Regions from separate parts of the Paraburkholderia sp. BL6665CI2N2 genome, predicted to be linked through region 1. Evidence: riboswitches for the same ligand, from Rfam matches in the RefSeq annotation. Region 1 holds a riboswitch; each other region holds the start of a gene.
The links. Region 1 has a riboswitch for cobalamin ahead of B0G81_RS00995 (CbtB-domain containing protein). Riboswitches for the same ligand answer to the same signal wherever they lie in the genome.
Positions count from the first base shown of each region.

Region 2: another riboswitch for cobalamin. It lies ahead of B0G81_RS29840 (TonB-dependent receptor); the one in region 1 lies ahead of B0G81_RS00995 (CbtB-domain containing protein).
Region 3: another riboswitch for cobalamin. It lies ahead of cobG (precorrin-3B synthase); the one in region 1 lies ahead of B0G81_RS00995 (CbtB-domain containing protein).
Region 4: another riboswitch for cobalamin. It lies ahead of cobA (uroporphyrinogen-III C-methyltransferase); the one in region 1 lies ahead of B0G81_RS00995 (CbtB-domain containing protein).

Region 1 is NZ_SORC01000001.1:222,570-230,237, reverse strand. Features, by position in the region: gene B0G81_RS01030 (ATPase domain-containing protein) at 1-534, opposite strand, end outside; gene B0G81_RS01025 (LysR family transcriptional regulator) at 620-1,522, opposite strand; gene B0G81_RS01020 (alpha/beta hydrolase) at 1,772-2,848, shown strand; gene B0G81_RS01015 (MFS transporter) at 2,845-4,203, shown strand; gene B0G81_RS01010 (alpha/beta fold hydrolase) at 4,223-5,245, shown strand; gene B0G81_RS01005 (hypothetical protein) at 5,345-5,785, shown strand; gene B0G81_RS01000 (histidine phosphatase family protein) at 5,804-6,391, opposite strand; adenosylcobalamin (AdoCbl) riboswitch at 6,480-6,633, shown strand; gene B0G81_RS00995 (CbtB-domain containing protein) at 6,636-6,857, shown strand; gene B0G81_RS00990 (CbtA family protein) at 6,869-7,609, shown strand.
Region 2 is NZ_SORC01000001.1:6,643,174-6,650,841, forward strand. Features, by position in the region: gene ilvD (dihydroxy-acid dehydratase) at 1-137, opposite strand, end outside; gene B0G81_RS29805 (LysR family transcriptional regulator) at 316-1,302, shown strand; gene lgt (prolipoprotein diacylglyceryl transferase) at 1,422-2,327, shown strand; gene B0G81_RS29815 (SIMPL domain-containing protein) at 2,426-3,157, opposite strand; gene B0G81_RS29820 (EVE domain-containing protein) at 3,332-3,790, opposite strand; RNA gene ssrS (6S RNA) at 3,898-4,079, opposite strand; gene B0G81_RS29830 (cell division protein ZapA) at 4,213-4,527, opposite strand; gene B0G81_RS29835 (ATPase) at 4,524-4,880, opposite strand; cobalamin riboswitch at 5,089-5,360, shown strand; gene B0G81_RS29840 (TonB-dependent receptor) at 5,451-7,352, shown strand; gene B0G81_RS29845 (iron ABC transporter permease) at 7,383-7,668, shown strand, end outside.
Region 3 is NZ_SORC01000001.1:2,095,302-2,102,969, forward strand. Features, by position in the region: gene B0G81_RS09380 (precorrin-2 C(20)-methyltransferase) at 1-567, opposite strand, end outside; gene B0G81_RS09385 (precorrin-8X methylmutase) at 568-1,194, opposite strand; gene cobG (precorrin-3B synthase) at 1,187-2,890, opposite strand; cobalamin riboswitch at 2,974-3,153, opposite strand; gene cbiE (precorrin-6y C5,15-methyltransferase (decarboxylating) subunit CbiE) at 3,238-4,632, shown strand; gene B0G81_RS09400 (cobalt-precorrin-5B (C(1))-methyltransferase) at 4,632-5,729, shown strand; gene B0G81_RS09405 (cobalt-precorrin-6A reductase) at 5,732-6,454, shown strand; gene cobM (precorrin-4 C(11)-methyltransferase) at 6,501-7,226, shown strand; gene metE (5-methyltetrahydropteroyltriglutamate--homocysteine S-methyltransferase) at 7,300-7,668, opposite strand, start outside.
Region 4 is NZ_SORC01000001.1:2,729,045-2,736,712, reverse strand. Features, by position in the region: gene B0G81_RS12170 (cobyrinate a,c-diamide synthase) at 1-597, opposite strand, end outside; gene cobO (cob(I)yrinic acid a,c-diamide adenosyltransferase) at 601-1,203, opposite strand; gene B0G81_RS12160 (cobalamin biosynthesis protein) at 1,200-1,673, opposite strand; gene cobA (uroporphyrinogen-III C-methyltransferase) at 1,670-2,446, opposite strand; cobalamin riboswitch at 2,684-2,935, opposite strand; cobalamin riboswitch at 3,004-3,297, shown strand; gene cobW (cobalamin biosynthesis protein CobW) at 3,485-4,576, shown strand; gene cobN (cobaltochelatase subunit CobN) at 4,583-7,668, shown strand, end outside.

The DNA of each region.
Region 1 (7,668 bases):
GGAAGAATTGTCGTCGAGCAGCAGCACCGTGCATTCTCGGGTGGCGAAATAGCGCTTGAGCGCGAGAATCTGCCGCCGGTAACGCAGCGGGTTCTGCGACAGCAGACGCAATTCGGAGAGGCTGTCTAGCACGATGCGCGAGGGTTTGAGTTCCTCGACCTGCTGGATGACGTTGCGCACCGTCTCGCCGAGTTCGACCTCGGCCGGGTGCAGCACGGTCTGCTCGTACTGCGGGTCGAGACCTTCGTCCGAAACCAGCTCCAGAATGTTGAAGCCGCCGATATCCCAGCCGTGGCTTTGAGCTACCGCGATCAGCTCGGCACGGGTCTCCGAGAGCGTGATGTACAAACCTCTCTGTCCCTCTTCGACTCCCTTGAGTAAGAATTGCAAGGCCAAGGTAGTTTTACCTGTACCGGGCGCACCTTCCACAAGGTACATGCGATGGGGCGTGAGACCGCCTCCCAGGATGTCGTCGATTCCATCGATTCCCGAGGAAAGGCGGGCCGGCTTGTCGGCGGCTTGTCTGTTTGACATGGCGTAGCGTATTTGACGTCGATGGATGGCTGTTGGTTATTCAGCCGGTACGGCGAGAACGCAAAATCCGTGCCGGTTGACGGATTCATGCGCCGGCGCGCTTCTTCACCAGTTGAATGAAGCGCGTGGCCGCGCTGTTGTGCAGTGCGGCGGGATAGGCAAGGTGCAGCGGCGCGCTGAGTTTCGAAGGGTTCGCGAGCGTGCAGTACACGGTGCCCACCTGGTCGTAGCGCTGCATGGAAGCGGGCACCAAGGTCACGCCCAGACCCGCCGCCACGAGGTTGATGCCCGACACCATGCGCGGCACTTCGCGGGCAATGCGCGGGACGAAGCCCGCCTGCCGGCAAGCGGCGAGGATGTCGGCATACATGCCGGGTGCGCCCGGACGACGGACCAGAATGAAGTCTTCGTGCGCCAACGCTTTCAGCGACACTTGCGGCCGCTTCCTGCCCTTGAGCAACGGATGACCCACCGGCAACACCACGACCATCGGTTCGTCGAGCAGCAACTCGAACGCCACGCCCTCGCGGGCGTCGACCGGCTTGCGTAGAAACGCCGCCTGGATCTGGCCCGCGGCCAGACGCTCGATGATCTCCGCCGCGTTGAGCTCGGCCAGGTCCACGGCGACTTCGGGGCAGACCGCGCGAAACGCGCGGATCGCCTCGGTCGTAAATGGATGGAACGAGGCGGAGCTGGTCAGTCCGATCGAAATCGTGCCGAGTTCTCCACGCGCAATCCGGCTCGCCTTTTCGACAGACTGCTGCAGATTTTGCAGCAAGCGTTGCGCGTCTTCCGCAAAGGCCTGACCGGCCGGCGTCAAGGTGACGCCGCGCGGCATGCGCACAAAGAGTTCGAAGCCGATCTCTTCTTCCAGCGTTCGAATCTGCTGCGACAGCGGCGGCTGTTGCATGGCCAGCCGCTCCGCTGCGCGCGTGAACTGGCCTTCTTCGACGACCGCCAGAAAGTAACGCAGATGCCGCAGCTCCATGGTGTTTTGTCTCCTCAGCAGCGCATGAAGGCCGGTTCGATGCCATACATATTAAATATGAATGGTGCATAAAACAGGTATTTTACATTTACCATGTCCGCTCCTACGATCTCGTCCATTGCATTCCGTCCGAACCAGGCCGGTATGGCGCTTGGTATTCGCCTCCGGTTCCGAGTATTCGGTTTCTCTACGACGGATTTGACGATGCGCCGCGTTCAAGACTGCGCACGGTTATCAGGAGCAAGCTGGATGACTTTGAATCTTTCACGACGTATTGCGGCGTTGTGTATGTCGACAGGCGCGGCAGTGCTGATGACGTTCGCGCAATCCGCGTTCGCGGTCCATGCTTACGAACCGCATCTGAAGCCGGTCGCGACGATCTCCGAAACGCGCTTCACGCTCGACACGCCGCAAGGGCAAGCGCAATTCCCGCTGTATCTGTCGAAGGATTGGAACGTTGCGCAGCCGCGGGTGACGCGCGCGGTCATCGTGATTCACGGCAAGCTGCGCAATGCGGACGTGTACTTTCGCACCGCGCAGAATGCCCGCGATGCCGCGCATGCGGACCCCGACGCCACGCTGCTGATCGCGCCGCAGTTCCTCGCCACGCTCGACACGCGCGTACACGACGAGCCCGCCGATCTGCTGCGCTGGACCGGCGACGCCTGGATGGGCGGCGAAGCGGCGCGCGCGCCGCTGCCGATCAGTTCGTACGAGGTGCTCGATGCGATCGTCGCGCGTCTTGCCGATCGCAAGCTGTTCCCCAATCTGCGGCATGTGGTGTTCGCCGGGCATTCGGGCGGCGGCCAGGTCGTGCAGCGCTACGCCGTCGCGGCGCGTAATATCGCCGCGTTGACCGGCGAAGGCATCGACGTGCGTTACGTGGTGGCGAGCCCGTCCACGTATGCGTATTTCGATGCGCAACGGCCTGACGCGCAGGGCATTGCCGCGCCGTTCGATGCCGCGCAATGTCCCGACTTCAATCAATGGAAATACGGCATGGACAACCGGCCGCCGTATCTCGACGACCGCACGCCCGCGCAACTCGAAGCGATCTATGCGTCGCGCCGGGTCGACTACCTCGTCGGCGGCGCTGATGACGATCCGCAGCAGAGCGCGCTCGACAGAACCTGTGCCGCCGAAGCGCAAGGGCCGCAACGCGTGGCGCGCGCCGAAGCGTACTACCGGTATATCCAGTCGCGTCATCCGGACGGCCTGAAGCAGCACTTTCATATCGTGCCGGGCGTGGGGCACGACGGTGCGCGCATGCTGACGTCGGTATGCGCGCTGTCAGCAATATTCGACACTCCGGGATGCGGGCAATGAGCGAAGCGACCTTCAATCAGCGCGACGGTGTCGCGGCTGGAGCCGATGCGGCGAACGCCTTGAGTCCGTCGATGGTGCGGCGCGCGATCTTCGCCTCCGTGCTCGGCAATGGACTCGAGTGGTTCGACTTTCTGATCTACGGCTACTTCGCGAAGATCATCGCGCAGGTGTTCTTTCCCGGCGGCAGCGGTTTCGTGTCGATCATGCTGACGCTTGCGACGTTTGCCGTCGGTTTTATCGTGCGGCCGATCGGCGGCATTCTGCTCGGTATCTACTCGGACCGCGCGGGGCGACGCAAGGCGCTCTCGCTGCTGATCATTTCGATGGCGGCTAGCACGTTGCTGATGGGTCTCACGCCAGGCTATGCGAGCATCGGCATCGCTGCGCCGCTGTTGGTGGTGCTTGCTCGCTTGTTGCAAGGGCTATCCGTGGGCGGACAGTTTGCGACGGCTTCCGCGATGCTGGTCGAGTACGCGCCGCCGCACAAGAAGATGTTTTACGGCAGCTTCAACATGTCGGCGCAGGCGTTCGCGTTGCTGCTGTCGTCCGGCGTCGGCTATCTGCTGACCACGCAGTTCACGCATGAGCAACTGGTGACGTGGGGCTGGCGTTTGCCGTTTCTGTTCGGCGCGCTGGCGGGGCCGTTCGGCTTCTATATCCGGCATCGCGTAGCCGAGTCACCGGAGTTCGAGCGGCTGCTCGAACACAAGGAGAAACCGCCGCGCGTCACGATCCGCCAGTTCTTCCGCGATAACGGCGACGCGGCGATCTGCGCGATGGGTGTGATCATCGTCGGGGCGGCGACTAATTATGTCTGGCATTCCTATCTCTCGGTGTATGTCGAACGGCAATTGCATTTGCCGCTGTCCACCGCGTTGCTCGGCGCGTTCGTGTCCGGTGTGCTGAATCTGTTTCTGTTTCCGCTGTCCGGCAAGCTCGCCGATCGTTATGGCGCATACCGGCTGTTCTATCCCATCGTGATCGCGTGGATGGTCTGCGTGTATCCGCTTTATCACTTCGTCGTGACGAATCCGACGCCGGGGCATTTGTTCATCGCGCAGATGATCGCGACGCTGTTCCTCGCCGCGATGTCCGGCGCGCATCCCGGCATGCTCGCGACCTTGTTCCCCGTGCGCAGCCGTTCGGCGGGCGTGGCGCTGTCGTACAACATTGCGGTGACGCTGTTCGGCGGCATGGCGCCGCTCACCATCACCGGCTTGACGCGCGTGACCGGCAGCAGCCTCACGCCCGCGTTTTACCTGATTTTTGCCGGCTTCGTGTCGCTCGCGATGGTGTACTTCACGCGCGCCGGACGCATGTCGAGCGGCGCGGCGGCTAGACCCGCCACTCATTGATTGACCACGAGCCTAACGCATGACCCAGCCTTTCATCACAGACGACGAACGCGCGCCGAATGAACATCCGGTCGCGGTCGTTGCGAACCGGCATCTGAGCGTCACGACGCGAGCCGGCAGCGGCACCGTGCCGGTGTTTTCCAATGGCGATTGGCTCGCGCCGACGCGTGATGTCCAACGCGCCGTGATTCTGATTCATGGCCGCTTGCGCAACGGCGACACGTATTTCGAACTCGCGCAGCGTTCGTGCGCGCTTGCCGGCGGCAGCGCGGCCGATACGCTGCTGATCGTGCCGCAATTTCTCGCGACCGCGGATGTCGACGCGCATGAGCTGCCGCCGTCCACGTTGCATTGGGACTGGACGAGCTGGATGGCCGGCGAGAACGCCGAAGGTCCCGCGCCGATCAGTTCGTTCGACGTGCTCGACGCGATTGTGGACACGCTGGCGTCGCGCGAGCAGTTCGCGTCGCTCGCCGAGGTGGTGATCGCGGGACACTCGGGCGGCGCGCAGGTCGTGCAGCGCTACGCGGTAGTAGCGCGAGACGAGGCGTCGCTCGCGGCGCGCGGTATCGCGCTGCGCTATGTGGTCGCGAATCCTTCGTCGTATGTGTACTTTGATGCAATGCGGCCGGTTGGGTCGGTTGCGTCCGCTGTGTCCGGCGAGTTTGCGGCGTTCGATCGGGCGAGGTGTCCGTCGTTCAATCGCTGGAAGTATGGGCTCGAGGATTTGCCCGCTTACTCTCGCGACGCGGCTTCAGCGGCCACGCTCGAAGCGCGTTACGCGCAGCGTGACGTGACCGCGCTGCTCGGCGGCGCGGATTGCGATCCACAGCACCCGGCGCTCGACCGCTCGTGCGCCGCGCTGGCGCAAGGTGAACACCGGCTCGGGCGCGGGCTGGCTTATGCGCGCTATATGGCGTTGCGGCATCCCGAAGGATTGGCGAAGCATCGGACGTTTGTGATCGATGGTGTCGGACACGATGCCAAAGGGATTTTCGGGTCGGCGCAGGGGCTGGCGGCTTTGTTCGGTACTGGACTGTAATGATGGTGACTGAAGCGCGGTCTTGACTAGTCAGCGCTCATGGGCATGAAGCGTGCTACCGCGCTGGTACCTGCGAGTGACTTCAAGGACCGCGCCGACATGAACAGAACCCGATTGCTTGCCAACGCGCTCGCCGCTGCGTCGCTGGGCGTTTTGCTGACCGGCGGTGCGTATGCCGACGATGCGCCTAGCCCTTGCACATCCCTGAAGCGGATCGTTGCCGCGGCCCCTGGCGGGCTCGCCTCATTGACGTCGGACGACGGCAAGGGCGTCGCGCAGCCTTACGGCGACGACGCGCAATGTTCGGCGAGTCACGGCGCCTATCAATGCACGTGGACGCCGCATCACGACGCCGGCTCGAATGCCGACGCGCTGCAAGCTGTCGCGGCGGACGTCGCATCGTGTCTGCCCGACGCGACGCACGATCAGAATTCGCCGGGACGTCAGCACTTTTATCTGGGCGCGAAGGGTAAGCGGACCGATATCACGCTGACGCCGACCGGGTCGAACAAGCTGCGTCTGGTGGTGTCGGGTAAGTAAGCCGCCGAGCAAGCGCCACTAGTGTGACGCCGGCCACCATGTCCAGCCGCGCGACGAGTGCCGCAACTCGATGATCGAAAGCGGTGCGATTTCAATGCGCGGAAATACGACGGGCGATGCCCCGAGCGCATACACGATCGCTGCCCGCAGTACCGGCGCGTGGGTGACGGCGATCACGTTGCTCGATGCGCGATCGGTCTCGCCGTCTAACAACGCTTCGAGCCATTCTCCTACCCGTTTCACGAGTTGACCGAACGACTCGCCGCCGTGAGGCGCGGCGTCCGGATCGCGCGTCCATGCGGCGACGTCTTGCGGCGCTTCGGCTGCGAGGTCGGCGAGCCGCCGTCCTTGCCATGTGCCGTAGTTCAGATCCGCCAGACCGGCGTCGACCGATGCCGCGAGGCCTAGCGCCGTCGCCGTTTGCCGCGCGCAGGCGGCCGGGCTGACGAAAGCCGGTGACTCTTCCGCGATCGCCAGGCGCAAGCGTGCGGCGTGGGTTTGGGCTTCGGCGAGGCCGCGGGCGTCGAGCGGGTCGTCGGCGGGAAAACGGCCTGCGCGCTGGGCGGCGGTCGATGCGTGGCTGACCAGTAACAGCCTTGTATCCATTCTGTTCTTGTCCTATCAAGCCACGCCCCGAAGCCGAACGCCGACGGCATGAAACGTGTGTTTTGCGTTGCCGGGTGCCCAAGTTTAGCGCGTAGAATAGCGGGACTGCGAAGCGCGGAAGCCGGTGAGAGCCCGGCGCGGTCGCGCCACTGTAATCGGCAGCACAAGCCGAAAGCCAGACCTGAGCTTCGCACCAATCCTCTGCAATGACTATCGGGGCGCGTTACCCCAGGAGATGTCCATCATGACCGAAGCTGTTTTCGATCCCGCCAACCAGCCCGTGGCCCAACCCACGCCGATTCCGCTGCGCGAGTTGTTGCCTTGGGTCGTGTTCGGCGGTTTGCTGTTGTTGCTCGCGCTTTACTTCGTGGGTGCGGAACAGGGTGCCACCTCGCTGGTGCCGGGCATGTACGTGCATGAGTTCGTGCACGACGGCCGCCATCTGCTCGGCTTTCCCTGCCACTAACGGAGTCGACCATGGTGGGTAAATTATTGGTACGCGGGATGCTTGCAGGCATCGCCGCGGGACTTCTCACGTTCGGCTTCGCCCGGGTAGTGGGCGAGCCGCAGGTCAATCAGGCGATTTCATTCGAAGAAAAGGCGGACGCCGCGAAAGGCGAGGCGCCCGAGCCTGAGATGGTAAGCCGCGATACACAGCGGGGTATCGGCTTGTTGACTGGCGTGCTGACTTACGGCGCGGCATTCGGCGGCCTGTTCTCGCTGGTGTTCGCTTACGCTTATGGGCGAGTGGGCGCGTTGAGCCCGCGCGCGTTGTCCGCATGGCTTGCGCTTGGCGCGTTCATTGCGCTCGCGATCGTGCCGAATCTGAAGTATCCGGCGAACCCGCCCTCGGTCGGCGACCCTGAGACGATTGGGACGCGCACGGGGCTGTTCTTCCTGATGATTGCGATCTCGCTGGTGGCGATGGTGTTCTCGCTCAAGGTGCGGCGCCGTGCGGCGATGAAACTTGGCGCGTGGAACGGCTCGATCGTGGGGGCGGTGGTGTTCATCGTGATCATCGCTGCGGTGCAGTTGTCGATGCCCGCGATCAACGAAGTGCCGGAGGCTTTCCCGGCGGTGCTGCTGTGGAAATTCCGCGTCGCGGCGCTCGGTATGCAAGCGATTATGTGGGCGACGATCGGGCTGCTGTTCGGCGCGCTGGTCGAGCGGATTGCGTCGATGCGGGTGGCGGGGCGGCCGGCGGTGAAGTCGGCTTGATTTGCATGACGAGTGCGGCCGCTTCGGCGGTTGCGCTCGGCGGTTTGCTCGCCGTGCTT
Region 2 (7,668 bases), 6.4 Mb from region 1:
GTCGAATGGCCGTTGGCGATGCCGATCATCGGCTTGTCGAAGTCGGCCTTCTCGTAGCCGAGCGCGTAGTACATCGAGCGATTCGGCGAGCGCGCCACGCCCTGCGTGATGTTCTTCGAACGACGGTTGTATGCCATGGGGAACTCCTGTCCTTTTGTTTTGATCCGCACCGCGCTGCGGGTTTCAGTCGCGCCGGCGTGGGCTGCCGGCGGCATCCGTCCAGTGTAGACCGGCGTGCCGCGCAACGACGCAGTTTTGCGATGCGCGCGTCCAATGTATTATTCGTGGCTCATTAGGTCGTAAAATGTATCACTCATGCTGCCAGCCATTCCTGATCTGCGCCAGTTGCGCTATTTCGTGACCGTCGCCGAAGAGAAGCACTTCGGGCGCGCGGCCGTGCGCCTCTCGATGACGCAGCCGCCCTTGTCGCAAGCCATCCGCGCGCTCGAAGAGACGCTCGGCGTCGAATTGTTCGCGCGCACCAAGCGTTCCGTCGAACTGACGTCAGTGGGCGCAGATTTGCTGCCTGAGGTGCAGCGCCTGCTGGCGAGCGCCGAGGGCCTGCGGCCGCTCGCGCAGAGCCTTGCGCGTGGCGAGGCGGGCGTGTTGTCGCTGGCTTTCGTGTCCACGGCTGACTACGGGCTTCTGCCGCTGTTGCTGCGCGACTTCGGCGCGCGTCATCCGCGCGTGCGGCTGGAATTGACCGAAGCCACCAGCGACATACAGGTCGACGAACTGGTGGCCGGGCGCATCGACGCGGGTCTCGTGATCGCGCCGCTGCCGTCGCGCCACGCCCCCCAGCTCTCGTGGCTGCCGATCGCGCGCGAGCCGCTGGTGATCGCCATGTCGACGGAGATGGCGGCGCGCGTGGCCAGCGCCAGTGGCGACCATGCCGACCCGCGCGCCGAATGGCTGGACACGCCGATCAGCCTGCGCGATGTCGCCGACGCGCCGCTCGTGGTCTTCCCAAGACGTCTGGCGCCGGGCTTTTATGACATCATTATGGATTGCTACGGCGTGGCGGGCCTTGCGCCCCGGGTCGGCCAGGAAGCGATCCAGATGCAAACGATCGTGAGCCTCGTGTCGGCCGGCATGGGTGTCGCACTGGTGCCGCAATCGTTACGTAATCTGCGCCGCACCGGCGTGGTGTACCGGCCGCTTTCCGAGTCGGTGCCCGCGATCGAGACGGGCCTCGTCTGGCGGACCGCGGAGGTGAGCCCGGTGCTGGCGGGTTTCATCGACATCGTGCGGGCGCATGCGGCGACCGTCGAGGCGCAACAATCCGCCGCGCCGCGCCTATAGACGCGTCCGCGCGAACGCATTGCCGGCCGGACCGTCCAATGCATGCACCGCAAGCTGCGGGCAGCGCCGCCCGTTACTAGACTTTTCGCTTCTGAACCTGAACTGCCCATAACAACACGATGCTCATTCACCCCAATTTCGACCCCATTGCCATTCATCTGGGGCCGCTCGCCGTGCGCTGGTATGGACTGATGTACCTCGTCGCGTTCATCGCGGCGATCGTGGTCGGCCGGTTGCGGCTGCGTTTGCCGTATGTCGCGGCGCAAGGCTGGACCGTCAAGGATATCGACGACATGCTGTTTTACGGCGTGTTGGGCACGATTCTCGGCGGCCGGCTCGGCTACGTGTTGTTCTACAAGGCGAGCTTTTATTTCGCGCATCCGCTCGACATCTTCAAGGTCTGGGAAGGCGGCATGTCGTTTCACGGCGGCTTTCTCGGCGTGACGCTGGCCATGGTGCTGTTCGCGTATCAGCGCAGACGCTCGTGGCTGCAGGTCACCGACTTTGTCGCGCCGATGGTGCCGACCGGGCTCGCGGCAGGGCGTCTTGGCAATTTCATCAACGGCGAGTTGTGGGGCCGCGTGACCGATCCGTCGGCGCCGTGGGCCATGCTGTTTCCAGGCGCCGCGCCCGACGACGCCGCGTGGCTCACCGCGCATCCGCAACTGGCCGCGCAATGGCATCTGAACGAAGTGTTCGCGCAATATCACATGCTGCCGCGCCATCCCTCGGAACTGTATGAAATCGCGCTGGAAGGCGTCGCGCTGTTCTTCGTGCTGTTCTTCTTCTCACGCAAGCCGAAGCCGATGGGCGCGATTTCCGCCGTGTTTCTGATCGGCTACGGCCTCGCGCGCTTCACGGTCGAATTCGCGCGCGAGCCGGACGACTTCCTCGGCTTGCTGGCCATGGGACTGTCCATGGGGCAATGGTTGTCGCTGCCGATGATCGTCGTCGGTATCGGCATGCTGGTGTGGTCTTATCGCCGCGCGCGCCACGAACCGGCGCAGGCGGTCAGCGCGAACTGACCGCTACGGTTTATCGTGGCGAGTGGTCAAATGAGAAAAGCCGCGCGAGCGGCTTTTCTTTTACTGCGTCGAAGCAGTGCTTCTAATACCAGGAAGCGTTATTTCATCTGCACCGAGCCCGACACGTTGACGGTTACCGTCGACGTTCCGCCTTCGATCGGCACCGGCGCCGCGGCCTTTGCGTCGGCGCCCATGGCGCGCGCGCTCATCATCATCACCGGACGCGGCATCACGCCGTTGTGGCCGACGTTGACCTCGCGAATCGAATAACCGCTGTAGCCGAACGCCTGCGCGGACGAAGCGGCCTGCTCGCGGAACGACTTGATCGCTTCGCCGGTGAGCTTCTGCTCCGCCGCGCGCTGCGCTTCAGGCGAGAGCGAGAACTGCACATTGCCGACCTGCATGATCGATGCCATCTGACCCGCGAGCTTGGACACTGCGGCGAAGTCGTGCGATTCGAGCACGATCTCCGTCCGGCCGCGCCATGCGGAAATGCGCCCGTCACGGTCGGTGGACGGATAGATCGAGAACGAGCCCGTGCGCGCCGTCACGCCGCTCACACCCTTGGCTTTTTGCAGGGCCGAATCGGCGCGCTGGTTCAGCGTTGACGTGAGCGCCGACGGATCGCTCGCTTCCTGCTCGTAGAACAGCGTGATATCGACGACGTCTTGCGGCACTTCGGCGCTGGCCTGCGCGTTCAACGACAGCACGCCTGCCGGCTGATATTGGCCGGTGCTTTGCGCGCGTGCCATGGCCGGCGTCAGTGCGAGCGCGGCGGGCGCGGCGCAGACGAGAGCGAAAGCGAGTGCACGTGCGGTGTTTTTCGTCATTGTTGGACTCCTTGCTTGAACAGGTTGTGCACGATTGGTGCAAACGCCGCGCCGTGGCATGGCGTTTGCGAGATCGTTAGGCGCTTGTAACCTGAGCTTGGTTCCCGGGTTTGACGTTGCTTTAACGTTTGCGTGTACACAAATACGCGCCACGCATTCATCGTGCATGCACGATCAGGCGAGCCGTTTTGTGATGAATCGCCATTCGGCCTCGGTCACCGGTGTAATCGACAGGCGGTTACCTTTGGCGAGCACGCGCATGTCCGCGAGTTCGTCGTGCTCGCGTAACGCGGCGAGCGGAATAAGCGGGATCTTCTTCTTGAACACCACATCGACGAGCACCCAGCGGGGCGTTTCCTGCGACGACTTCGCGTCGTAGTAGGGGCTCTTCTTGTCGAACTGCGTCGGGTCGGGATACGCAGTGGACGATACCTCCGCAATGCCCGCGATGCCAGGCTCCGGACAGCTCGAGTGATAGAACAGCACACCGTCGCCGACCTGCATCATGTCGCGCATGAAATTGCGCGCCTGATAGTTGCGCACGCCGGTCCACGGCAATGTGCGATGCGGTGCGTTGGCGAGATGGTCGATGCTTGCTTCGTCCGGTTCGGACTTCATTAGCCAGTAGCGCATGAATCGAATTGAACGTTAAGGGGTTGAAGATGCGGAAGAAATCGGCCAACAAAAAACAGCGCCCAAAGAAAAACGGCACCGAACCGAAGTCCGATGCCGTTCTAAATAAGGTCCCCGCCTTAGCCGCTAGGCCGGCATCCTGAACCGGGGGTTCAGAATTGGTCGCAGTTAGCAACACTTCGGGTACATCAGACAGAGTGACGCGCACACCCGTGCTACAAATTTCCGCAACCGTGCACATGGCATTGGTTCAAGGAATATATGACCTTGGCGAACCAGGCAGGGAAGCTAAACCGATGAAGCTGAAAAACGAACTACCGATTGAACTCAAACGTTTGCTGAATCTTGCACACCTTGTGCTCACACATTCCGTTTGAATCCGCCGCCGATCTCAGGACCGGCAGCACGATAACACATGTACCTTATTGCACGCTGTACTGCTCAATCACAGTACCTAGTTGTTCGTTCATTTGATGCATTGTACGCCGGATTTCTTCAGCGGGAAATGCTTCTCCGTGTCTCACGCTCGATTGCAGTCTAAGCAGTTCCGATGCCAGCGACAGCGCAGCCATGACGGCAATGCGATCCGTGCCGCGCACGTTGCTGTTATTGCGGATCTTCGACATTTCGGCGTCGACGCGTGCAACCGCTTCGAGCAGCGCCGCTTCCGTTTCCGGCGAGCAGGCGAGGCGATAGGGCACGCCGAGAATCGATACTTCGATCTGCTTGGTGGTCATGCATTTTCTCCGTGGCGGGTCACGTCGCTCCCGGCTTCGGCTACTTGCTGAGCCGGCTCGAGCAGATCGAGCTGGTTGTCCGGCTCACTGTGCGCGCGCGCACGCGGCAGCTTCTCGAGGATCGCGTTCAGGCGCACTTGTGCGTCGTCGATCTTCGCCGAAAGCGCGTCGCGCTCCGCCTGCAGCGCGTTACGTTCCTCGCGCAGCATTGCAAGTTCCGTGCGCGTGGCTTCGGCGTCGGCGCGCGATTGCGCGAGTTGCTCTTCGAGCGCGAGTCGCGCCTCATTGTGGCGCTGGCTGATCGCGATCAGCTTGCCGATATTTTGTGAAAGTGTTTCGAGTTCGGTGAGCATCTGCTGCGTCCTCTAAAGACATCGCATTTTAGCGCGGAATGTCGCAGGTTCCGACAATTGTCTCGTTTCGAGACGTAACAACATCGCTTTGTGCAGGCTTTTTATCGACCATATGATGAAAAAGTACTCACGCGTCGGACAAGAGCCTGCACTTAACAGAACACATGGCCTGCGATCTCACCATTCTTGACGGACTCCGAGGCCGCTCCTAAACTGCCCGCACTCTGGTGCCCGCGTGCGGCATTTTTTCAACGGCCCACGCAGTTAAACGGGAAGCAGGGCGCGCGGTTCATCTGGATTCAGCTAAACGCGCCAACCTGCGCTGCCCCCGCAACGGTAAGCGACCACATTCGTCATGCAAGTCGATCCCGCTCGCGAGCTGGAAGTTCAACTCGCGAGTGTGCCACTGCGCGTCTCGCGTGGGAAGGCGGGATCGATGCGTCGCCAGCCCGGATACCGGCCAGAGGGAGAGGCACGTCCCGCGCGAAAATGTTAAATACGCGGGCGCCTCGTTACGCATCGGCCTGCGGGGAAGCGGGCCGCGCACGCTATCCACAGGACGTTCACCCCATGCTGTCCCCCTTCGCCCGCGCGGCGCTGCTCGCCTTTTCGAGCCTGCCGATCGTGGTGCACGCGCAAGCTGCGTCTCCATCTTCTGCTTCATCTGCTTCGTCTTCGTCGGCGGATTCTTCGAGTTCGGTGTCCTCTTCGGCGGTGCTGTCGCCCGTGGTGGTGACCGCGGATCGCGGGCCGCAAGCGCTCGCCGACACGATCCCGCAGACCTCGCTGTTCGATCAGCAGGATATCGCCGACACCACCGCGACCGATTTGCCGGGCCTCCTGCAACTCGCGCCCGGCGCGCAAATCTCGCGCACGGGTGGTCCCGGTTCGACGACGAGCCTCTCCTTGCGCGGCGCGTCCTCGACGCAATCGCTGCTGCTGATCGACGGCGTGCGCGTCGATTCGGTGAGTCTGGGTGCCCCGCAACTCGCGCAGATTCCACTCGACCAGATCGATCACGTGGAGGTGGTAAACGGCAACGTGTCGGCGTTATACGGCTCGGGCGCGATCGGCGGTGTGGTGCAGGTGTTCACGAAAAGCGGCGGCGATCACCCGCCGCGTTTCAATTTTTCGCTCGGCTACGGCAGCTATCACACGCAGACGCAGCAGGCGGGCGTGAACGGCGCATTGGACCAGGACGGCAATACCACCTTCAGCATTTCGCTAGCGCGTTCGAAGGACGACGGCTTCTCGTCGCTGAACACGAAGGAGGCGCCCAGCGCCAATCCGAACGCGAACGGTTATCTGAACGAGAGCGTCTCGGCTTCGCTGCGCCACAAGTTCAACGACAAATGGGACGCCGGCGCCAGCTACTTGCAGTCGAACGGCAACAACAGCTACGACAACGCGTACGGCGTGCCGACCGATCTGAACAACCTGTATAGCAAGGTGCGCCAGGTCTCGGTGTTCGCGAACGGCAAGCTGGCCGACTGGTGGACCACGCACTTCATCGTCGCCGAAGGCGACGACCGCAGCGTGTCGAACACCAACGGCGTGTACAACGGCCGCTTCGATACCGACAATCGCCAATACACATGGCAGAACGATTTCGCGCTGGCCGCGCAGCAGAAACTGCAGGTCGGTTATGAGCATCTCGATCAAAGCCTCGATTCGGACACGTTCGCGGCGCCGGACCGTCATGTGGATTCGGGCTTCGCCGGCTATACGGGACGCTTCGGGCGCAACCAGTTTCAGGCCAACGTTCGGCGCGACCAGTATTCCGATTTCGGCGGAGCGAACAGTTACTATCTCGGCTACGGTTTCGACATCACCGGCCATTGGAAGGTGACCGCAAGCTATTCGGATTCGTTTCGCGCGCCGAGCTTCGACGATCTGTACTATCCGATCAGCGGCAATCCGTCTATCCAGCCGGAGCGCAGCCATTCGATCGAAGCCGCGCTGCAGTACGCATCGAATGCGCTCGGCGTGATGCGCCTTTCCGCATTCCAGACGCGCTATTCGAATCTGATTAACTACGAGCAGGTGACGCCCGGCATCTATCTGGCCGAGAACGTCGGGCATGCGAAGGTGCAGGGCATCGAAGGATCGTGGAGCGGCCATGTCGGCAAGACGGACGTGCGCGCGTCGCTGACGCTGCAAAATCCCGTCGACCTCGACAACGATGCCGACCTCGTGCGGCGCGCCCGGCGCTTCGGGGCGCTGACGGTGAACCGCAGCATCGCCGGGTGGCGGGTGGGCGGCGAGTGGATCGTGAGCGGCCCGAGCAACGACAGCAGCGGCAAGCTGGGCGGCTATGGCGTGGTGAATCTGTCGGCGCGCTACAACATCACGAAAGCATGGTACGTGGCCGCGCAAATCCAGAATCTGTTGGACAAGGACTATGAAACGGCCTACTCGTATAACTCGCCACGGCGTGGTGCGTATCTCACGGTTGGTTGGCAGCAGCAGTGATGGTTACGCCTCCTCGTTGAGTTCGCGCGGATGAATCGCCATTCGGGTTCGATGCCCGCGACACTGCGCGTGATGAGCGCGAAGCGCGCGGCCGCGATCTGGCTGGCGCTCGCCCTGATTGCGCTGGCGGTGCTGATGGCGTCGCTCGCGCTTGGCAGCGTATCGCTCGCGCCAATGCGTGTGCTGGCGGCGCTGATGCCGTCGCATGCGCCGTCTGTCGGCACCGCCGACCTGACTGCGGAAATCGTCCGCACGCTGCGTCTGCCGCGCGCGGTAGCCGGCTTCGCCTGCGGCGCGCTGCTCGCGTTGGCCGGCG
Region 3 (7,668 bases), 1.9 Mb from region 1:
GTCGAAGTTGCGGCCGAGTTTCATCACGACGGCGGCGTCGGCATCGGCGAGACGGCGGCGCAACTCGTCTTCGGGCAATACGCCCGAGAGCACCGACAAGCTCTGATTGCGATACACCAACGGCGCGCCGAGCACGGCGGCGCCGCCGAGCATCGAGCACACGCCCGGCACGACTTCGCTTTCGTAGCGCGCGGCGAGCCGGTCGTGCAGGTACATGTAGGAGCCGTAGAAGAACGGGTCGCCTTCGCAGATCACGGCGACGTCGCGGCCCGCGTCGAGGTGCATGGCGACGACTTGCGCGGCGGTGTCGTAGAAGTCGGCGATGATCGCTTCATAGGAAAGCGGCGGTTCGAGCGCTTCGGTGGTCATGGGATAAACGAGCGGCAGATGCTGCTGGGCATCGTGCAAATGCGCTTCGATGATGCTGAACGCGTTGCCTTTCTTGCCCTTCGCGACAAAGTACGCGACCACCGGCGACGCCTTCAGCAAGCGCAGCGCCTTCAGCGTGATGAGTTCCGGGTCGCCGGGGCCGACGCCGAGGCCGAACAAACGTCCTTGCGCCGTCATTTATTCGACCTCCGTGGCGAGCGCGTTCACGGCGGCCGCCGCCATCGCGCTGCCGCCGCGCCGGCCATGTACCACCACGTAGGGCACGCCGCGGCTGTCGTCCGCGAGCATGGCTTTCGATTCGGCCGCGCCGACAAAACCCACTGGAAAGCCGAGAATCAGCGCGGGTTTGGGCGCACCGGCGTCGAGCATATCGAGCAGATGAAACAGGGCGGTCGGCGCATTGCCGATCACGACCACGCCGCCCGCCAGCTGCGGCCGCCACAATTCGAGCGCCGCCGCCGAGCGCGTATTGCCGAGTTCACGTGCGAGCGACGGCACGTCTGGATGCGTCAGCGTGCAGATGACCTCGTTGTTCGCCGGCAGCCGCGCGCGCGTGATGCCTTGCGCGACCATGCCGGCATCGCACAGGATCGGCGCGCCTTGCGCGAGCGCCGCGCGGCCCGCCGCGTCCGCGCCCGCGGAAAATTGCAGATCGTCGATCACATCCACCATGCCGCATGCGTGGATCACGCGCACCGCGAGTTTTTCAAGGTCGGCGGGAATGCGCGACAAGTCGGCCTCCGCACGGATCGTCGCGAAGGATTGGCGATAGATCTCCTGACCGTCGCGAATGTAATCAAGCATCGGTGTCACTCCGGGCGAGGCGTTCGAGCATGTCGGCGGCCTCGCCGATCGTCAGTTGGCGCGCGACGCACTGGCCGAAGCCGGGCCGGCCGTCGCGCCGATAAAGGTCGTAGAGGCCGGGCGCGGCGGCGAGCAGCGTGAACGGCGCGCAATGCGCGGCGGCGCACGAGCGCGAGCAGCCGCTCAGATGCACGTCCACGCCGGCGGGCAGCCGAGCCGCGAGGCGCAACGCGTCGTTCTTGGTGTCGGCGAGGCCCTTCACGCAGCCGCCCGATCCGGCGCACGCGATCAGGTGCGTAATCGCGTGTGCGGGATCGCAGGCGAGACCGAGGGCGTTCAGGCCGGACAACACGGTCGGAACGGCATGCGTGGCGATGTCGGGTAACAGCACGCTTTGCCAGGGTGTGAGGTGAAGCGTGGCGTTGCCGTGCTGTTGCGACAGCGTGGCGAGTCCCGTTAGCGTGTCTGCGTCGAGACGTCCCAGCGGTGGCTGGCCGCCGACGTGCCACGCTCCGGGCTCGCGTTGGGCGTGGGCGCCGAGGCGAAGGTTGGCGTCGGCTGGTGTAGCGCGATGCCAGTTCGCGAGCTTCGCGTTTCGCGTCAGTGGGAAGTCGAGGTATTGCTCGGCGTGATGCAGCACCGCGTCGACGGAATGCGCGGTTAGCAGGTGGCGCATGCGTGTGGCGTCGGCGGCGGCGAGGTCGAGGAATGTCAGGAGTAGCGCGCGTACTAGGGCCGCGACTTGTGCAGGCATGATTGCGGCTAGAGCCCCTGTGTTGTTCACGCCCGGTTTTGCAAGCGCGGTGCTTTGGCTTTGCGTAAGCGCGCCGGCGTAGGCGCTCACAGGCGGACAACCCGCCAACCCGAACACGAACCGCACGCCGTCCACCTCCTGCGACGCCGCGAGCCACACGTCGTGCGGATGGTCCACTCTCGCGAGCCGTTCGCCGCCGTCCAGCAACAGTGCGAATTTTGGCGACAGCGCCGCGAAACGCGCTTCGCTTTGCAGCATCATGAGCAATTCGGCGCACAGCGGGCGCGTGTCGAATAGCGCGAACGGATCGCGTCCGGCAGCGGGGCTGATCATGACGTTGCGGACGTCGTCGGCGGCGGTCGCGGCGGAGAGTGCGTGGGCAGTGCCCAATCGCTGCGCTGCTGCGGCCGGGGCTTTCGAGGCCCGTTCATTCATTGCGTTCGCGGGTTCGGTATCTGTAGCGCTCTGCGCCGTCGCGTTCGCCGTTTCGACGTCCGCAGGGCTCTCTGCCTTTATGTTCGCGGCTCCGGCATCTGTAGCGCTCTCCGCCTCTGCGTTCACGGCGCTGGCGGCAACTGCATTCACAGCGTTGACAGCCGCCGTCGTGTCCGCACGGCCCGCCACGCCGTTCGCCGGCATCGGCCCAAGACCCGCGTCGATCAAAGCCGCGATCAACGCCGCCTCTTCACCGCGCCTCACGCCGCGCACCTGCACATTCGCGCGATTGGTCAACTCGATCACCCCGGCCGCGTGCCGCGCGCTAGCCTCCGCGATCGCCCGAGCCTGCGCCGCGCTCAATTCGCCGCCGGGCAGTTTGATCCGGCAAATCCCGCCGTCGCGCGCGGCGACGATGCGCAGCAGCCCCGGACACGCCGAGGGCCGCAGCGTGCCGGCTGCGTCGGATAAAACGGTGGAGGGCGTTGCTTGATTCAAGACGGACACCGGGTTTAGCGTCGCGCGACAGCCCGAGCATGCCGTGAGGCGGGCATGGCTGCGGCATCGGTACACCCCGCCCGATGTTGGCTGGCACGAACAGTCTCGCCGGCAGGTCTCCTGGCTGGCAGGTCATGGTCCGCCGCGGCCTTCCCGGTCGAACCAGTGGCGTGGAGCGCAGGCGGACTCGCTGCATACAGTTGCGGGGGCAGCCACAGTGGCACTGTGTTCCCTCTTCGGCCCCGAAGGGCACCGGCGGCTGTATTATGCCTTTTTTCGAACAGCACAACGAGGCTGGACGCTTTGATCGGCGTGGCACAGCGCATTATTTGAAGACACAGAATGAGGATGGATGCATGCCCGCGTGGCTGACGGTGGTGGGCATAGGCGACGACGGCTTCGCCGGTTTGGGGCGGCCCGCGCGGCGTGCCTTGCTGGAAGCGTCGGTGGTGTACGGCGGCGAACGTCATCTGGCGATGCTGCCCGCGCGTCTCGCCGCGCGCCGTGCCGCCTGGCCGCGTCCGTTCGATCTCGCACCCTTGCTGGCCGAGCGCGGCGCAGCCGTGTGCGTGCTGGCGAGCGGCGATCCGATGCTGTTCGGCGTCGGCGCGACACTCGCGCGGCAATTGCCGGCGGGAGAATTGCGGGTGCTGCCGGCGCCGTCGTCGTTGTCGCTGGCGGCCGCGCGGCTCGGCTGGCCGTTGCAGGACGTCGCGACGGTGTCGCTGGTGGGGCGGCCGTTGCCCGCACTGAACGCGCATCTGCATGACGGCGCGCGCATGTTCGTGCTCAGCGCGGACGGGCGCACGCCCGCGGCGCTCGCGGCATTGCTGAACGCACGAGGTTACGGGGCGACCCGCATGAGTGTGCTGGAACACCTGGGCGGCGAGCTGGAGCGGCGCATCGACGGCCGCGCGGATCAGTGGTCCGCGGGCGAGGTGGCCGCGCTGAACCTGATCGCGCTCGACTGCCGTGCCACTGAAGGCGCGCCGCGTCTGCCGCTGAGCTGCGGTTTGCCCGACGACGCGTTTCGTCACGACGGCCAGTTGACCAAGCGGGACGTGCGCGCGATCACGCTCGCGCGCCTCGCGCCGACGCCCGGCGAATTGCTGTGGGATGTAGGCGCGGGCAGCGGCTCGATCGGCATCGAATGGATGCGCGCGCATGCCACCTGCCGCGCGATTGCGATCGAAGGGCACGCGGAACGGCAACGTTTCATCGAACACAATCGCGATACGTTGGGTGTGCCGGGGCTGCAACTCGTCGCGGGGCGCGCGCCTGAGGCGCTGCAGGGGTTGCCGGTGCCGGATGCCGTGTTCGTCGGCGGCGGCGTGACCGTGCCGGGCGTGCTGGAGGCATGCTGGGCTGGTCTGCGCGAAGGCGGGCGGCTGGTCGCCAATGCGGTCACGTTGCAAGGCGAGGCGGCGTTAATGGCGTGGCGCGAGCGGCATGGCGGGACGTTGACACGGATCGCATTGGCGGACGCGCAACCGCTTGGCGGGTTCGACACGTGGCGGCGGGCGTTGCCGATCACGCTGCTGGAGGTGACGAAGCCGGTGAGCGGCGAGGGCGTGAGCCTCGTGGGAACCGAAACCGTGGCTAACGCGACGAATGCGACGGATGTGCCGAATGCCAGGCGTGCTGCAAGTGCCGGAAGCGGTATGAGCGCCACGAATGTCACCAACACGACCAACTCGACGAAAGCGACGAACACCGGCGCCACCCCCACCGACCCATCGCCCGAACCCTGATGCGCGAAGAATCCCCCGAACAACCCGCGCCGCTGCGTAGCGGCTACACGACCGGCAGTTGCGCCACCGCGACGTCGCTGGCGGCGGCGCGTCTGTTGCTCGCGGGTGTCGTCAGCGAAGTGGCGGAGATCGTGTTGCCGAAGGGGCAGCATGTGCCGATGCCGCTGGTGTTCTGCCGCCTGATCGGCAATGGCGATGAAGGCGCGGAAGCCGGCACGATCAAGGACGCCGGCGACGATCCCGACGTCACGCACGGCGCCGTCGTTTTCGCGCGCGTGCGCCTCGTCGCCGAAGCGGGCGTGATATTTCGCGCGGGGCCGGGCGTCGGCACGGTGACGCGCGCGGGGCTGACGCTGCCGGTCGGCGAACCCGCCATCAACCCGGTGCCGCGCAGAATGATGACCGAGCATCTGGCCGAACTCGCGGCGGAGCATGCGTACGGCGGCGGCTTCGAAGTGACGATCGGCGTGGAAGGCGGCGAAGCGCTCGCGCTGAAAACGATGAACCCGCGTCTCGGCATTCTTGGCGGGTTGTCGATCCTCGGCACCACCGGCATCGTGCGTCCATTTTCGTGTTCGGCGTATATCGCGTCGATTCATCAGGGGATCGACGTCGCGCGCGCCAACGGCTATACCCATCTCGCCGCCTGCACCGGCAACGCGAGCGAGGACGCGATGCGCGCGCACTACGGCCTGCCGGATATCGCGTTGATCGAGATGGGCGACTTCGTCGGCGCGGTGCTCAAGCATATGAAGCGCGCGCCGGTCGAGCGCCTGAGCGTGTGCGGCGGCTTCGGCAAGCTCAGCAAGCTGGCGGCGGGTCATCTCGATCTGCATAGCCGCAATTCGAGCATCGACCTCGAGCGGCTCGCGCAATGGGCCGCCGAACAGGGCGCCGACGACGCGCTTCAGGCGGCGATCCGCGCAGCCAACACGAGTCAGCAGGCGGTCGCGTTGGCGCACGCGCGGCAGGTGCCGCTCGGCGATATCGTCTGCCGGCACGCACTGGCGGTGGCGCGCGAGATCGTGCCGCCGCAGGTCAACGTCGAAATGTTCGCGATCGATCGCCAGGGCAAGCTGATCGGAGCCGCGCAATGAAAATGAAGCGGATTCTGCTGCTCGGCGGCACCGGCGACGCGTTGCGGATCGCGCGGCAACTCGCGCCCGAGCACGTGTATAGTCTCGCCGGCCTCGGCAAGCTGCCGGAGGATCTGGCGTGCACGGTGCGAGTCGGCGGCTTTGGCGGCAGCGAAGGTATGGCGCGCTACATCGCCGGTGAAGGTATCGATCTCGTGATCGACGCGACGCACCCGTATGCCGCGCGAATCAGCGCGAACGCGGCGCAGGCAAGCCGCGCCGCGCGCGTGCCGAATTGGGCACTGCGCCGCCCGGCATGGCAGCCGCAAGCCGGCGACGATTGGCGCATGGTCGGCGACTGGAACGAACTCACGGATACGCTCGCGCCGTTCGGAAAACCGCTCTTCACGCTCGGCCGCGAACCGCTCGCGCATCTCGACGAAATCCCGCCTCATCAGTTCTGGGTCGTGCGTTGTCTCGAAGCGCACGTCGACACGCCGCGTGCGCGGATCCTCGCGGCGCGCGGTCCATTCACGCTCGAAGGTGAACGCGCGCTATTCGCCCTGCAAGCCTTCGACGTGGTGGTCAGCAAAAATAGCGGCGGCCAGGCGACTGAAGCAAAACTCGAAGTCGCGCGTGAACGCGGTTTGCCGGTCGTGATGCTGCGCCGACCTGAATTGCCGGCAGCAGAGAGGGAATTCGAAAGCGTTTCGGATTTGCTCGACGCACTGCAACGCGCCGTCTGAATCGCGCATGCATGCCACGCCGCCTCAACGAATCAGGGAGTAGTGAATGACGGTGTTTTTTATCGGCGCGGGTCCTGGCGACCCCGAACTGATCACGGTGAAAGGGCAGCGCCTCGTGCGCAGTTGTCCGGTGATCCTGTATGCGGGTTCGCTCGTGCCGGCCGCGGTGCTCGAAGGTCATGCGGCGCTGCAGGTGGTTAATACCGCCGAACTCGACCTCGATCAGATCGTCGCGTTGCTCGCGGCCGCGCACGACAAAGGCCAGGACGTGGCGCGCGTGCATTCCGGCGATCCGTCGCTGTACGGCGCGATCGGCGAACAGATCCGCAGACTGCGCGAACTGAAGATACCCTATGAGATCGTGCCGGGCGTCACCGCCACGGCGGCATGCGCGGCGACGCTGGGTTGCGAACTCACTTTGCCCGATATTTCGCAGACGCTGATCCTCACGCGCTTCGCGAGCAAAACCAGCATGCCCGAAGGCGAACAGCTCGCCGACCTCGCCCGTCATCGTGCGACGATGGCGATTCATCTCGGCGTGCGGCATCTCGCGCGGATCGTCGATGAATTGCGACCGCATTACGGCGGCACGTGTCCGATCGCGGTGATCTATCGCGCGAGTTGGCCCGACGAGGAGAAAATCACCGGCACGCTCGACGATATTGTCGGCAAGGTGCAATCGACCTCCATCGAGCGGACCGCGTTGATCCTGGTCGGCGAGGTGCTTGCCGCCGAAGGCTTCGCCGACTCGACGCTGTATGCGAAAGACTGAAACCGTCTGCGTGAAAAAGCCCATCCGCGCACCGTCGCACAGTGCGCGGATTAGCTCGCAACGCCAGATCCTCTTACGCCGTCACTTCATCCGGCTGCCTCGCCGCCAGCTTCACACGCAATGCCTTGGCGGCCCGAACCATATTCGTCAGCGCTGCTTCGGTCTCCGGCCAGCCGCGCGTCTTCAGCCCGCAATCCGGATTGACCCACAAGCGTTCAGCGGGAATCACTTCGCACGCGCGTTCCAGCAGACGTTCCATGGCTTGCGCATCCGGCACGCGTGGCGAGTGGATATCGTAGACGCCCGGGCCGATTTCGTTCGGATACGCGAAAGCGCCGAAGCCGTCGAGCAGTTCCATCGCCGAGCGTGAGGTCTCGATTGTGATCACGTCGGCATCCATCGCGGCGATCGACGGCAGAATGTCGTTGAACTCCGAATAGCA
Region 4 (7,668 bases), 2.5 Mb from region 1:
CCGTGCGTCGAGATCGTCGATTTCTTCCGCCTGATGCAAGCCGAGGTGACGATCGGGCAGTGCGATTTCATCGCTGGCGGCAATGTGTCCGCACCAGCGCAGATCCGGCGGCAACGCTTCTTCGAGCATCTGCGCATGCCGCGCGGAGCCGACGCGATTGGCGAGCACGCCGTAAAACGGCACCTGCGGCCGGAATTGCGCGAGACCGAAGGCGACCGCGCCGAAGGTCTGCGCCATCGCCTTCGCCGAAATCACCGCGAGCACCGGCACGCCGAACGTGGTGGCGAGATCGGCGCTGCTCGGCGTGCCGTCGAACAGACCCATCACGCCTTCGATCAGGATCAGGTCGGCTTCGGCGGCGGCTTGCGCGAGCAGCGTGCGGCAGGCGGCTTCGCCCACCATCCACAGATCGAGCGACAGGACCGGTGCGCCGCTCGCGCGCGCCAGAATCATCGGATCGAGAAAGTCCGGACCGATCTTGAAGACGCGCACGCGTCGCCCCAGCCGCCGATGGTAGCGCGCGAGACCCGCGGTGATCGTGGTCTTGCCTTGACCTGAAGCAGGCGCGCTGATGAACAGGGCGGGGCACGCGGCCATCGCTCAGAACTCCACGCCGCGCTGCGCTTTCACGCCTTGCTCGCGATACGGATGCTTGACGATGCGCATTTCGGTGACGAGGTCGGCGGCTTCGATCAGCGCGTCCGGCGCGTGACGGCCGGTCACCACCACATGCAGCATCGGCGCGCGCGCGGCGATTACCGACAGAACTTCGTCGAGCGGCAGGTATTCGTACTTGAGCACCGTGTTCAGCTCGTCGAGGATCACCATCTGGTACTCGCCGCTTTCGATCATGCGGCGCGCTTCGTCCCAGCCTTTGCGCGCGGTTGCGATATCGGCGTCGCGGTTCTGGGTGTTCCAGGTGTAGCCGTCACCCATCGTGACGAAATCGCAGTTGGCGATCGCGCCGAGAAAGTCGCGCTCCGAGGTGTGCAGCGCGCCCTTGATGAACTGCACGACGCCGAGACGCATGCCGTGGCCCAGCACACGCACGGCCATGCCGAATGCGGCAGTAGTTTTGCCTTTGCCCGTGCCGGTGTTGACGATCAGCAGGCCTTTTTCGACGGTGGCGTGGGCCTGTTTTTTCTCGTGGCCTTCGCGGCGGCGCTCGGTCATGCGTTGATGCGATTCGGGGTCGGTCTTCATGGCAGGTCCTGTTGCTGTGTGTCGTTGTCTGGGTGTTCGGCGTGAGCGGCGTGAGCGGTGGTTGAGGCGATCGCCACGGTGACGCTGGCATAAACGGTTTTGCGCACGAGGAGCGAGGCGCGAGGCGCATGGCCTATGACGGATTCACCGAGCCCGGCTGCGACGTCGGCCACAGTGCCAAGCAGCGCGCACGGCTCGCAGACGCCGTCCACGCCGAGATGCTCGCGCACTGCCGCCGAAGGCACCGCGACAGGCATCGCCGCGATCTGTTCAAGGCTGAACAGTGTCAGCGGCAGCGCATGGCGAGCGCAGAATTCGAGGAGGCCCGCTTCGCGGGCTTTGGTATCAAGCGAGGCGACGGTGCGGATTTCGTCGAACGAATGTGCGCCGAGCGCGCCGCACACCGCGGCTTCGATCTCCTCGGCCGAGCTATGCAAACGGCAACCGATGCCGACGCTCAGCGTTTTCATCGCGTATCCGTTCCGTCCGCGACCGGCGTTGCAGCGCGTTCCGCATGCGCCGCCTCGCGCGCCAACGCGAGCGACGCCACCCCGCCGATCACCACGATCGCCGGCGACCCAAGTCCGGCACGCGCAACGGTCTCGGCAAATTCACCAAGCCGCGCCAGCGCGTGGCGTTGCTCGGGACGCGTGGCCGATTCGATCGCCGCGCACGGCGTGTCGGCGCTCATGCCGGCCGCGAGCAGCGCGCCGACGATATCGTTGAGTCGCCGCATGCCCATGTAGATCACAAGCGTCATGCGCGTGGCCGCGAGTGCGGCCCAGTCGGGCTCGCCGCTGCCCGCGCCGTGCCCGGTGACGAACACGACGCCCTGCGCATGATCGCGATGCGTGACCGGAATCCCGATCGCTGCGGGCGCCGCGATTCCCGCCGTGATGCCGTTGACGACCTCCACCTCGATACCCGCCGCGTGCAGTGCCTGCTGTTCTTCGCCGCCCCGGCCGAACACGAATGGGTCGCCGCCTTTCAAACGCGCGACGCTACGCCCGGCCCGCACATGTTCGAGCATCTGCGCGACGATGCCTTCCTGCGGTGTGGACGGATGACCGCCGCGTTTACCCACGTAGACGATCAGTGCGTCAGCGCGCGCGAACTGCAGCACCTCGGGGTTCACCAGATCGTCGACCAGCACCACGTCGGCTTGCGCCAATGCACGGGTGGCCTTGATGGTCATGAGTTCGACGTCGCCGGGGCCGGCGCCGATCAGCCAGGCGCGGGTCATCGCGGCGTGCACGGCGGGCGCCATGTCGTGACAAGCGGGAAGGGGTAAAGCGCGAAGGGTCGCCAGACGGCGGACGTTGGGGTCATGCAGCTACGGATTCAGGCATGGCGCAATGCGTGGTTCGTAGCGAGTTTCACACGAAACTCGCCTACGCGGACACTCTGCGTCGTGCTTTTAGCGCCTTCGCATCCGTCCCTCGCGGATTCCGGCGGCCGGCGGCGCGATGTTGCCCTGAGGTTCGCCGCCTCCGCGTCTGGCCGGTATCCGGGCTGGCGGCCTCACGCGCTTTGCCTTCCCGTCCGCATTCGCTGGAAATTGCCGGACAGTGGCTTAAAAAAACGCATGCGCGGCGCAAGTCGATTCAACATCGCGCCGCAGGTCGCTTACCGTTGCGGGGACAGCACAGGTTAAGCGCATGGCGCGCTGCCTGTTTCCCGTTTAACTGCACACGCGAATGCATGTGCGGGCACCAAACGCGCGCATACGATAGCACATGGCGCCCCGTCCGATAAGCGCTTGCGGCCTGGGGTTTCCTTGACGGCACCGGGCGGCGGGCCTACACTCGCACGCACTTTGGTGCTCGTGTGCGCGCTCGTGCGCATGCAGTTAAACGGGAAACAGGGTGCTCACCTGCCATGGATCGGGCCAACCTGTGCTGCCCCCGCAACGGTAAGCGAAATGTGGTGCTAACTGCAGTGTCGAACGCAGTCGGTTAGCGCCGCGGAGCCGGCTTCGATGTCCACGCGCAAGGCCGCGTCGGCATATCACCACTGGGCGAGAAATCACTCGTCCGGGAAGGGGAAGCGGCGCTTTCGCCAGCCCGGATACCGGCCAGATAACGAAGGACGAACGCCGCGGGGATGCGGCGCTACGTTCATGACTCATTCCCGCTTTCTGTTTTTCTGTTGTCGCGGCAACGCCGACTTTCGTCCCCGTGTTTTGTTATGGTCGTGGCTGGCCGGGCGTGTGCTCCGTTTGCCTCGGCATACGCTAAAAACACGCCGGCATGCACGTGCAACTCTACGGATGGACCTCACGATGCAAACTCAAATGCGCAAGATCCCCGTCACCATCGTCACGGGCTTTCTCGGCAGCGGCAAGACTACGCTGCTGCGGCATATTCTTCAGCATGCGGGCGGCAAGCGCATCGCGGTGATCGTCAACGAATTCGGCGAACTCGGCATCGACGGGGAAATCCTCAAGGGTTGCGGCATCGGTTGCGATGAAAACGGCGTCGAGACCGAAGGCCAACTGTATGAACTGGCGAACGGCTGCTTGTGCTGCACCGTGCAGGAAGAGTTTTTCCCGGTGATGGAAAAGCTCGTGGAGCGCCGCGATCAGATCGATCACGTGCTGATCGAGACGTCGGGTCTGGCGTTGCCGAAGCCCTTGGTGCAGGCGTTCAACTGGCCGCAAATCAAGAACAGCTTCACCGTGGATGCTGTGGTCACCGTGGTGGACGGCCCGGCTGCGGCAAGCGGCCAGTTCGCGGATAATCCGGTCGCCGTGGATGCGCAGCGCAAGGCCGATCCGAACCTCGATCACGAGTCGCCGCTGCACGAACTGTTCGAAGATCAGTTGTCGGCGGCCGATCTGGTGATTCTGAACAAAACGGACTTGCTTGACGACGCGCAGCAAAGCGCGGTAGAAGTTTCGATCCGCGAGGAAATTCCGCCGCAAGTGAAGATCGTTCGCGCGCACATGGGCCAGCTCGATCTGCATACGTTGCTGGGCCTCGAAGCGGCGTCGGAAGACACGATCCACTTGCGCCACGATCACCACGGCTCCGCCGACGACGCCGACCACCATCACGACGAGTTCGACTCCGTGGTCGTGCAGGCGGATGCGTCGTCGCGCGAGGCGGTGGTCGCCGCGCTGCAACAGCTGGTCGAAACCAACACCATCTATCGCGTCAAAGGCTTCGCGGCGCTGCCGGGCGCGGCGATGCGTCTGGTGATTCAAGGCGTTGGGCGGCGCTTCGACAGCTATTTCGATCGACGCTGGCAGGCCGGCGAAAGCGGCCCGAGCCGCTTCGTGCTGATTGGCGAAGACCTCGATCAGCCGGCGTTGCAACGTGCGTTCGACGCGGCGCTGGGCGTGCCGTCGAGCGTCGAAACGCAACAGGCGTAAGCGCATATGCATCTGCTGCGCACCACGCCGGGCGGTTTCGTCGACGACACGCAAGGTGTGATCCGGATCGATCAGCAGCCCGCGGATATCGTGGTGCTCAGCTCCGCCGACACCACGCTGTCGCTGCTGGCGAGTGTCTTCCCGCGGCTGGGCGAAGGCTTCCCGAGCGTGCGGCTCGCAAACGTCACGTATTTGCGGCAACCGGCGTCGGTGGATTTTTATCTCGAAGACGTCTTGCAGCATGCGCGCGTGGTGGTGGTCGATCATCTGGGCGGCGAAGCGTATTGGCCTTACGGCATCGAACAGGTGGTGGCGCTCGCCGAGCGCAAGCAGCAGACGCTCGCGATGTTCTCCGGCGATCTGCAGGAGGATCCGAACCTGCTCGCGCGCAGCACGGCAAGCGCGGATCTGTGCCATCAACTGTGGCGCTATCTGCGCGAAGGCGGCCCGCAAAATGCCGAGGCGTTCCTGCGCTGTATCGCCCACCGCGCCTTCGGCTGGGGACGCGAACCTGCGCCGCCGCGCGCGTTGCCCGCTGCCACGCTCTACCATCCCGAGCGCGATACGCCGACCATCGCCGACTGGCAGTCGCGCTGGAAACAGGGAGCGCCGGTCGCGGCGATCCTGTTCTACAAGGCGCATCTGCAGGCCGCCAACACGGCCGTGTTCGACGCGCTGATCGACGCGCTCGAATCGCAAGGTCTGAATCCGCTGCCGATCGCGATTACCTCGCTGAAAGATGCGATGAGCCGCGACGTCGTGCAATCGCTGTGCGCGCGGCACGAGGTGGCGCTGGTGCTGAATACGACCGCGTTCGCCGCGTCCGCGATCGACGACCCCGAGCCGCTCGCGCTCGCCGGTGACGCGCCGGTGCTCCAGGTGATCCTGAGCGGCGGCAATCGCGACGATTGGGTCAAAGACAATCAGGGTCTCAATTCGCGCGATATCGCCATGCATATCGCGCTGCCGGAAGTGGACGGCCGCATCATCACGCGCGCGATCAGTTTCAAGGGACTCGCGTACCGCTGTGCGCATACTCAGGTCGACGTAGTGCGTTATCAGCCGGACCTTGAACGCGTGGGTTTTCTCGCCGAACTGAGCCGCCGCTGGTGCCGGTTGCGTTCACTCGATAACGCGGACAAGAAACTCGCGCTGATCCTCGCCAACTATCCGATGAGCGAAGGGCGTATCGGCAATGGCGTGGGACTCGATACACCGGCCTCGGTAGTCGGCATTCTGTCGATGCTGCGCGACGAAGGTTATCGTCTCGCCGATTTACCCTCGGGCGGCGACGCGCTGCTGAAAAAGCTCACCGAAGGCGTGACCAACGATCCGGTCGTGCGCGATCTGCGTCCCGCACTGCAGAGCCTCGCACTCGACGACTATCTCGCGCACTTCAACGCCTTGCCCGCCGAAACGCGCCAGGCGTTGAACGCGCGTTGGGGCGCGCCGGAGCTCGACCCGACCCTGCGACGCGGCCGCTTCATGATCGCGGGCTGGCGTTGCGGACAGGTGTTCGTCGGCATTCAACCGTCGCGTTCACGCGAGCAGGGCGACTACGCGAGCTATCACGACGCCGAACTCGTGCCGCCGCATGCGTATCTGGCGTTCTATTTCTGGTTGCGTCACCACTTCGGTATCGACGCAATCGTGCATGTCGGCAAGCACGGCAATCTCGAATGGCTGCCCGGCAAAAGCGTCGCGTTGAGCGACACCTGCTGGCCCGATCTGATTCTCGGGCCGATGCCGCATCTGTATCCGTTCATCGTCAACGATCCGGGCGAGGGCAGCCAGGCGAAACGCCGCGCACAGGCTGTCGTCATCGATCATTTGATGCCGCCGCTCACGCGCGCCGAGAGCTACGGACCTTTGCAGGACCTGGAGCGCCAGGTCGACGAATATTATGAAGCGCTGATGGTCGACCCGCGCCGCTCGAAGCTGTTACGGCGCACGATTCTGGCGACCATCGTCGACCATAAGCTGCATGAGGAACTGAGTCTCGCCGCACCGAACGGACAGGACGATGAAGACGCGCTGCTCACGCGCGTCGATGCGTGGCTGTGCGAGTTGAAGGAAGCGCAGATTCGCGATGGCTTGCATACGTTCGGGCAATCGCCCGATGGCGTGCAGCGGCGCGATACGTTGCTGGCATTGGGGCGTTTTCCTGTCGGCGACGGGCAAGGCGGCAAGGCCGGCTTGATCGATGCACTAGCGCGTGATCTGCAGATGGATCATCTGTTCGATCCGTTGTCGGTGGATTGGTCGGCGGTGTGGGACGGTCCGCGTCCCGATGTACTTCAGCGTGTGAGCGATGCGCCGTGGCGGCACTGCGGCGATACGCGTGAGCGGCTGGAGTTGCTGGCGGCTGAGTTGCTGCGAGACGTATGCGGAGATCGAACGCAAGCATCGGTAACCACGACCGCCGCCGGCTTGCCGCAAGCGGGGCAAGTGATCGAGCGTCTGCGTAACGACGTGTTGCCGCGCCTCGACGCCTGCGGTCCGCAGGAAATGCTTCAGCTCAAGCGCGGCCTCGAAGGCCGTTTCGTGCCGCCGGGGCCGAGCGGTTCGCCGTCGCGTGGCCGGCCCGACGTGCTGCCCACCGGCCGCAACTTCTATTCCGTCGACACGCGCGCGGTTCCCACGCAGGCCGCCTGGTCGCTCGGCTTGAAATCCGCCCAGCAACTGATCGAACGGCATCTGCAGGAGAAGGGCGACTATCCGCGCGCCATCGGTCTGTCCGTCTGGGGCACCGCGACCATGCGCACCGGCGGCGACGATATCGCCCAGGCGCTCGCGTTGCTCGGCGTGCGGCCGAAGTGGGCGCCGGGCAGCCATCGCGTGACCGATTTTGAAATCATGCCGATCGAGGCGTTCGACCGGCCGCGAATCGACGTCACCTTGCGGGTGTCAGGATTCTTCCGCGACGCCTTCGCCAACGTCATGCATTTATTCGACGCCGCCGTGCAAGCCGTCGCCGAACTCGACGAACCCGAGGACCTGAATCCGATTCGCGCGCGCGTGCTGCGCGAACGCGATGCGCTGATCGCGCGCGGCATGGACGCCGCCGAAGCGCGCAAGCGCGCCGGCTGGCG